2 regions of the Arthrobacter arabinosi genome follow, and region 1 is predicted to be linked to the other one. Evidence: predicted binding sites of a transcription regulator. Region 1 holds the regulator's gene; the other holds the start of a gene.
What was found. Region 1 encodes HrcA, which represses chaperone genes, less so after heat shock. Its sites were predicted from a motif close to TTNGCACTCGNNNNNNNCGAGTGCNAA; they were not measured.
Positions count from the first base shown of each region.

Region 2: groES (co-chaperone GroES) is a predicted target of HrcA. The motif match lies at 2,057-2,083, and genes of this name have one in related genera.

Region 1 covers NZ_JBTNDF010000001.1:427,483-431,857, reverse strand. Annotated here, with positions in the region: gene ACX80P_RS02075 (16S rRNA (uracil(1498)-N(3))-methyltransferase) at 1-686, opposite strand, end outside; gene dnaJ (molecular chaperone DnaJ) at 689-1,822, opposite strand; gene hrcA (heat-inducible transcriptional repressor HrcA) at 1,934-2,947, opposite strand; gene ACX80P_RS02060 (DUF3097 family protein) at 3,125-3,985, shown strand; gene ACX80P_RS02055 (DUF4870 domain-containing protein) at 4,065-4,375, shown strand, end outside.
Region 2 covers NZ_JBTNDF010000006.1:206,032-210,406, forward strand. Annotated here, with positions in the region: gene groL (chaperonin GroEL) at 1-1,546, opposite strand, end outside; gene groES (co-chaperone GroES) at 1,622-1,918, opposite strand; gene ACX80P_RS15085 (siderophore ABC transporter substrate-binding protein) at 2,238-3,182, shown strand; gene ACX80P_RS15090 (ABC transporter permease) at 3,215-4,228, shown strand; gene ACX80P_RS15095 (iron chelate uptake ABC transporter family permease subunit) at 4,218-4,375, shown strand, end outside.

The DNA.
Region 1 (4,375 bases):
AGGCGCGCGACCCCGGCCCCGGCGGCGCGCAGCGTCCCCAATTCCGCAGCACTGATCCCACCCTCCGGTCCGACGACGACGGCGGTCGAGGTCGGTCCCCCCGATCCGGCCGCGAGAAGATCGGAGACCTGGTCGGCGAGCGGGAGGTCGGCGTCCTCGTGCAGGACGATCATGCGGTCGACCGCCCCCGCCCACGCGGCCAGCCCCGACGTGTCCAGCACCGCGTGGACCTCAGGCACGAACGAGCGACGCGACTGTTTGGACGCGGCCCGGACGAGCGAGACCCACTTCTGCCGGCCCTTCTCGGCCCTGTCGCCACGCCAGCGGACGATGCTCCGCTCGGCGTGCCAGGGCACGACCGCGTCGACTCCGAGTTCGGTCGCCGCCTCCACGGCCTGCTCGTCGCGACCGCCCTTGGCGAGGGCCTGGACGAGGACCAGCCGATGCTGCGGAGCGGGCTCCTGGCCGGCCGTCTCCACCGCGACCTCGACGGTCCCGTTCCCCACGGCGGTGATCACGCCGCCGATCCGGTAGCCCGCACCGTCGGAGACGTCGAGGCGCTCACCCTCGCCGAGGCGGCGGACGGTGGCGGCATGGCGCCCCTCGTCCCCGCCGAGCACGAAGACGCCGCCCGGGGCCGCGGCGCGGACCGCCTCGGCCGGCCCGAAGAACAGGGGACGCGTCATGGTCAGCGGTTTCCGAGCCGCTCCCGCAGGCGGGCGAAGACGCCGGAGCCGCTGCTGGCGAGCTGTCCGTCGGTGTACTCCTCGTTGCGCAGTTCCGCGAGCCTGCGCAGGAGCTCCTCCTGCTGCGGGTCCACGTTGCGCGGTGTCTCGACGTTGAGGTGGACCCGGAGGTCTCCCCTGCCCTGGCTCCGCAGGTGCGTGACGCCGAGGCCCCGCAGGGTCAGGATCTCGCCGGGCTGGGTGCCGGGCTTGATGTCCAGCTCCTGGTCGCCGTCGTAGGTGTCCAGGTGCACCGTGGTACCGAGCGCCGCGGCGGTCATCGGCACGCTCAGGGTCACGTGCAGGTCGTCGCCGTCGCGGAGGAAGGTGGAGTCGGTGGCGACGCGGATCTCGACATACAGGTCGCCCTGCGGTCCGCCGGCCGTTCCGGCCTCACCCTGGCCGGCCAACTGGATGCGCGTGCCGGTGCTCACACCTGCCGGTACCTTGATGGTCAGGGTGCGGCGGGCACGCACGCGGCCCTCGCCGCTGCACTCGTGGCAGGGGCTGGGGATGACGGTGCCGAAGCCCTGGCAGGTGCCGCAGGGGGCGCTCGTCATGACCTGGCCGAGGATCGACCGCACGGCGCGCTGGACCTGACCCGAACCGCCGCAGATGTCGCAGGTGCGCGGGGAGGTGCCGGGCTGGCAGCAGCTGCCGTCGCACGTGGGGCACACCTCGGCGGTGTCCACCTCGATCTTCTTGTTGACGCCGAACACCGCGTCCTTCAGGTCGATGCGCACGTTGATGAGCGCATCCTGACCACGACGCGTCCGCGACGGAGCCGCGGACTGCTGACCGCCGCCCCCGCCGAAGAAGGTCTCGAAGATGTCCTGGAAGGCGAAACCCGAGCCCGAGTACCCCGCGCCGTAGCCGCTGTCCGTCCCGTTCTCGTTGCCTGTGGTGTCGTACACCCGCCGCTTCTGCGGATCGGACAGCACCTCGTAGGCGTGGCTGACACGCTTGAACTCCTCCGACGCGTCCGGCCCCTCGTTCACGTCGGGGTGGAGCTTCCGGGCGAGCTTGCGGTACGCCTTCTTGATTTCCTCCCCGGTCGCACCCTGCGCTACACCGAGGACCTCATAGTGATTACTCACTCGTGCACATCACTTCCTGTTGGACGTCTGTCATCTGCTCGCCGGCTGCACCGGCGGAAAGGCCATGGACGGTTTCGGCGCCGCTATCGACAACCCCGGACCGCTGCCCCGCTATTCCTCGAGGATCCTCGAGAGGTAGCGGGCGACGGCGCGCACCGCCGCCATCGTCGTCGGATAGTCCATCCGGGTGGGGCCGAGGATCCCGAGCTTCGCTCCGGCATCCGGGCCGTATCCTGTGGCCACCACGGAGGCCTCCGACAGCCCCCCGTAGGGATTCTCGCTCCCGATCCGCACCGAGATGCCGCGCGCGTCGTATTCCATCTCCGACAGCAGCCGCAGCATGACCACCTGCTCCTCGAGCGCCTCCAGGACGGGGCCGATGCTCAGCGGGAAGTCCCCGGTAGAGCGGGCCAGGTTGGCCGTCCCGGCGAGCAGGATGCGGTCCTCCCGCCCGAGCCCGGCAAGCTGCTCGAGGGCCCTGACGATCGTACCCCCGTGGGCGCGCAGCCCCGGGGGGAGCTTGGAGAGGGCGACGCCGAGCTCGCCGGGGAGCGCCGTGAGCTTCACGCCGGACACGGCGGACAGGATGCGCTGCTTGAGCTCCGCGAGCTCCGACTCCTCGATCTCCGCCGGCGTCCGGACGATGCGCTGCTGCACGGTGCCGTTCGTGGCGATCAGGACCGCGAGGATCTGCTGCGGAGCCAGCTGGACGAATTCGATGTGCCGCACCGCGGCTCCGCCGACGCGCGGGAACTGGACCACCGCCACCTGGTTGGTGAGCTGCGCGAGCAGCCTCACCGTGCGGTCCATGACGTCGTCGAGGTCCTCGGCGCCCTCGAGCAGGGTCTGGATGGCCTTCTTCTCCGGCGCGGACAGCGGTTTCACCTCGGAGATGCGGTCCACGAACAGGCGGTACCCCTTGTCGGTGGGGATGCGCCCGGAGCTCGTGTGCGGGGCGGTGATCAGGCCCTCCTCCTCGAGGACCGCCATGTCGTTGCGGATGGTGGCGGAGGAGACGCCGAGCCGGTGGCGGTCCACCAGGGCCTTGGACCCTACGGGCTCCCTGGAGTGGACGTAGTCCTCGACGATGGCCCGGAGCACCTCAAGGCGTCGCGGTTCACTCATTCCTGTGTCACCTCCGGATCTGTTCCTCTTCCCACGGGTACGTGCGGCGGCTGGTTCCCGGTCGTTAGCACTCGACACGCGCAAGTGCCAAGTCTAGTACGTCCGCTGCGATTGTTAGCATTGGGATCCCGGGCTGCGGCAGACCGCCGGAGCCCCTGTGGGAAGGACGGACCCGGGATGGACCACGGCTGGGGAGCCCGCGACCTGGCGGCTCCGAAGCGGGTAGGACTCGCCGATGTCCCCGTCGAGAAGGACATGGTGCTCGAGGACGTCCAGAGCGGGTTCGTCGGCGCGGTGGTCCGGGTGGAGAAGTCCGGCGGGCTGCACGTGATGGTGCTCGAGGACCGCCGCGGCAAGACCCGGACGTTCAGGCTCGGCCACGGCTTCCTCCTCGAGGGCCGGCCCGTGCACGTCGTCGCGCCCGTCCCCGGCGGGTCCCGCACCGCCGCTCCTGCCGCCCGCACCGCCTCCGGCTCCGTGCGGGTGGAGAACGCGCGGGCCAGGACCGCCCGAGCCAGCAGGATCTGGGTGGAGGGCCAGCACGACGCCGAACTCGTCGAGAAGGTGTGGGGCGACGACCTCCGCCTGGAGGGAATCGTCGTCGAACCGTTGCACGGCGTCGACGACCTCGAAGGCGCCATCCGCGCCTTCGGACCGGGCCCGCAGCGCAGGCTCGGGATCCTCGTGGACCACCTGCTCCCGGGCACCAAGGAGTACCGGATCGCGCAGCAGGCGATGACCGCCCCCGGGGCCCGGGGCAACGTGCTGATCGTCGGCCACCCCTACGTGGACGTCTGGCAGGCGGTCAAGCCGGCCGCGCTGGGCCTGGCGGACTGGCCCGTCGTCCCCCGCCACCAGGACTGGAAGACGGGCATCCTGGCCGGTCTCGGCTGGCCCCACCACGACAAGGCCGCCGTGGCCAACGGATGGAAGCGCATCCTCGGCCGGGTCAGCAGCTACGCGGATCTCGAGCCCTCGCTGCTGGGGCGGGTCGAGGAAGTGATCGACTTCCTCACCGCGACTCCCGGCAGCCCCTGAGCCGACCGGAGCCTGCCACCCCGTATCCTTGGAGCACACTCCGGGGGAACATTCTCGACAGCCAGCAAAGGACTTGACGTTGTTCAACACCGCCGACCAACAGCACCACGGACGGGGCGAGTCGCAGCCCGCGTTCGAAGGCACTCCGGCGAACGCGCTTCCGCTGACGGCATCGGAAGACCGCCAGTTCGCCACGCTGGCCCACTTCGGGGGGATCCTCGGCTTCATCCCGTCCCTGCTGATCTTCCTGATCTTCAAGGATCGCGGCCCCTTCACGGCCCAGGAGTCCAAGGAGGCGCTGAACTTCACGCTCCCTCCCACAATCCTCGCCCTGCTGGCCTGGCTGCTGTCGCTCCTGCCGGTCGTCGGCGCGGTGTTCGCGGTGCTGAA
Region 2 (4,375 bases), on a different contig from region 1:
TGAGCACCAGCGCCGCGATGGAGGCCGCGTTCCGCAGGGCGGACCGCGTCACCTTCACGGGGTCGATGATGCCGGCCTCGACGAGGTTCTCGTACTCGCCGCTCGCGGCATTGAAGCCGTGGCCGACCTCGAGGTCGGAGACCTTCGCGACGACGACGTAGCCCTCGTGGCCCGCGTTCTCGGCGATCCAGCGCAGCGGCTGGGCGAGGGCGCGGCGGACGAGGCCGACGGCGGTGGCCGCGTCGCCCTCGAGTGCCAGGACGTCGGGGTCGGTGTCCAGTGCCTTGCCGGCGTGGACCAGCGCGGAGCCGCCACCGGCGACGATGCCCTCTTCGAGGGCCGCACGCGTCGACGACACGGCGTCCTCGATGCGGTGCTTCTTCTCCTTGAGCTCGACCTCGGTGGCAGCACCGACCTTGATCACGCCGATACCGCCGGCGAGCTTCGCGAGGCGCTCCTGCAGCTTCTCGCGGTCCCAGTCGGAGTCGGTGCGCTCCACCTCGGCCCGGATCTGCGCCACGCGGTCGGCGACGTCGGACTCGCTGCCGGTGCCGTCGACGATCGTGGTCGCGTCCTTGGTGACGGTGATCCGGCGTGCGGACCCGAGGACCTCGAGGCCCACCTGGTCCAGCTTCAGGCCGAGATCAGGCGAGACGACCTGCGCACCCGTGAGGGTGGCGATGTCCTGCATCATGGCCTTGCGGCGGTCACCGAAGCCGGGCGCCTTGACGGCGACGACGTTCAGGGTGCCCCGGATCTTGTTGACCACGAGGGTGGAGAGGGCTTCGCCCTCGATGTCCTCGGCGATGATGAACAGCGGCTTGCCGGCCTGCAGGGCCTTCTCGAGCAGCGGCAGGAACTCCTGCAGCGAGGAGATCTTGCCGGAGTTGATGAGGATGAGCGCGTCCTCGAGGACGGCTTCCTGGCGCTCGGCGTCGGTCACGAAGTACGGCGAGAGGTAGCCCTTGTCGAACTGCATGCCCTCGGTGAGGACGAGCTCCGTCTGCGTGGTGGAGGACTCCTCGATGGTGATCACACCATCCTTGCCGACCTTCTCGAACGCCTCCGCGAGGAGATCGCCGACCTCGGTGCTCTGCGCGGAGATGGAGGCGACGTCGGCGGTCTGCTGGCCCACGACCTCGCGGGCGTTCTCCAGCAGGCGCTTGGCGACGGCCTCGACCGACACCTCGATGCCGTGCTTGAGCTGACCCGGAGCGGCGCCGGCGGCGACGTTGCGGAGGCCTTCCTTGACCAGTGCCTGGGCCAGGACCGTCGCGGTGGTGGTTCCGTCACCGGCGACGTCGTTCGTCTTGGTGGCGACCTCCTTGGCCAGCTGGGCGCCGAGGTTCTCGTACGGGTCGTCGAGCTCGACCTCGCGGGCGATCGTGACGCCGTCGTTCGTGATGGTGGGAGCGCCCCACTTCTTGTCGAGCACGACGTTGCGTCCGCGGGGGCCCAGCGTCACCTTGACGGTGTTCGCGAGCTTGTCCACGCCGGCCTCGAGGGCACGGCGGGCGGCATCGTTGAATTCCAACTGCTTTGCCATTGATTGGTTCCTTTCAGGCTTGTGCAGCAAGAAAAACCCCGGCCACTGCGGGCCGGGGCTTCTCCGATCGGGGTGTTACTTGACGACGATCGCGAGGACGTCGCGGGCGGAGAGCACCAGGTACTCCTGGCCGCCGTGCTTGACTTCGGTTCCGCCGTACTTCGAGTAGATGACGACGTCGCCCTCGGCGACGTCGACGGGGACGCGGTTGCCGTTGTCATCGACACGGCCCGGTCCGACGGCTACGACTTCGCCCTCCTGGGGCTTCTCCTTGGCGGTGTCCGGGATGACGAGGCCGGAAGCAGTGGTCTGCTCGGCTTCGAGCGGGCGGACAACGATACGATCCTCAAGCGGCTTGATAGAGACCGACACGGGCTCTCCTTTGCGTTCGGTACCAATGGACTGTGGGCCGTCGGGCTGGGCGTGAACCGTCGTCGCGGTGCCGGCGAACGCTTCCCTCGGGATTAGCACCCGCAGTGAGCGAGTGCCAACTCCGACTGTATGCAAGCGCTGGCACTCGGTCAAGGCGAGTGCCAGCCCGTGGCCATGGGCGGAGGGCCGGAACCGATGCCCGGGCTATTACGTCATGCTCCGTTTGCGTAATTCCGCACCGGTCGCCTAGATTCGATCAGGTAAGGCTTTCCTTACTTCATTCTTCCCGGCCCTCGGCCCCTTCCCCCGGAGTCCATCCATGTCACACGTGCGCCTCGCCGTCCTCTCCGCAGCCGCTGCGGCCACCCTCGCCCTGACGGCGTGCGGCGGATCCTCCGAAGCCGCCGGCGAGCCCGCGTCCTCCCCGATCGTCACGGTCGAGCATGCGCAGGGAACCACCGAGGTGCCCGTCGACCCGCAGACGGTCTTCACCTTCGATCTCGGCGCGCTGGACACGCTCGACGCCCTCGGCGTCGGGGTGGCCGGCGTCCCGCAGGGCACCCTCCCCGCGCAGCTCTCGGGCTACGAGGGCGGGGACGTCGCCGACATCGGATCCATGAAGGAACCCGACTTCGAAGCGATCGCCGCGGGCGCCCCCGACCTGATCATCATCTCGGGGCGCGTCGCCGACTCCTACGACGAACTCTCCGCGATCGCGCCCACCATCGACCTCAGCGTCGACGCGGCCGATCCGATGGCGAGCTTCACGGAGCACACGGAATCCCTCGGCCGGATCTTCGGCGTCGAGGACGAGGTGGCGGACCGCCTGGCCTCCCTCGACGACGCCATCGCCGGGACGAAGGAAGCCGCCGCCGCCGCTGGAACCGGGCTCGTCCTGATGACCAGCGCGGGCGAGGTCACCGCGTACGGCGCCGGTTCCCGGTTCGGCCTGATCCACGACGTGCTCGGCGTGGCACCCGCCGCCGAGGTGACGAGTGAGGGGACCCACGGCGAGGCCGTCTCCTTCGAGTACATCGCGGAGGTCGACCCCGCCCACCTGTTCGTGATCGACCGCGACGCCGCGGTCGGTGAGGCGGGAGCAGCAGGGGCCGCGGTCCTCGACAACGACCTCGTGAACGGGACGACAGCCGGGAAGAACGACGCCATCACCTACCTCGACTCGGCGAGCTGGTACCTCATCGGCTACGGCCTGGACAACCTCGACGCCATGGTGTCCGCCGTCAACGAGGCCGTCACGGCCTGACCTGCCCACCGCACCCCGCGGCAGACGCCTCCATGCCAGTACTCACCCTCCCGCCGCGACAGCCGGTCCGGCAGCATGGTTCCAACGGATCACCCGCCCTCGGGCTGGCCGGTGGAGCCGTGCTGCTGCTCGCTCTCGTGAGCCTCTTCGTGGGCGTCTCCGACGTCTCGCCCGGGGACCTGCTGGCCGGTGATGCCGACGTCCGGCAGACCTTCCTCGTCAGTCGCGTGCCGCGCACGCTGGCGATCGTGCTGGCCGGTGCCGCCCTCGGCATCGCCGGATTCATCCTGCAGCTCATGGCACGCAACCGGTTCGTCGAACCCTCCACGGTGGGGACGGTCGAGTCCGCCACCGCGGGCATCCTCGTGGCCACGCTCGTCCTGCCCGGAGCGCCGATCGTCGATAAGATGCTCGTCGCCGCCGTCTTCGCCATGGCCGGCACCACCCTCTTCCTGGCCGTCCTCCGCCGCATCCCGCTGCGCAACACGCTGATCGTCCCCCTCGTGGGCATCATGCTCGGCGGCGTCATCGCCGCGGTGACCACGTTCTTCGCCTACCGGTTCGACCTGCTGCAGACCCTCAACACCTGGATGATCGGCGACTTCTCCGGACTCGTCCGCGGCCGCTACGAACTGCTGTGGATCGTCGCCGTCCTCGCCGTGGTCGGCTACATCTGCGCGGACCGCTTCACGGTCGCCGGGATGGGCGAGGAGTTCACCACGAACCTCGGGCTGGGCTACCGGCGCACCATGAACCTCGGTCTGGTGCTCGTGAGCCTCATCAGCGCCGTCGTCGTGGTGGTGGTCGGAGCCATCCCGTTCCTCGGACTGATCGTCCCCAACCTCGTGTCCCTGCTCATCGGCGACAACGTGCGCCGCGCCGTGCCCTGGATCGCCGTCGTCGGAGCCGGCTTCCTCCTCGCCTGCGACATCCTCGGGCGCATCATCCGCTTCCCCTACGAGGTGCCGGTGGGAGTCATCGTCTCCGTGGTGGGCAGCATCCTGTTCATCACCCTGCTCGTGAGGAGGAACGCCGGTGCGCGCTAGGACCGGGACCCTGCCCGCCGCCGTCGTGCAGTCCGCGCGGCGACCCGTCCGGTCCATCCCGCCCGCCGCCTGGCTGGTGATCCTCGGCGTCAGCGCTGCAGCGCTCATCGCGGCGTTCCTCCTGATCGGCCTCGAAGGGAACCTCGC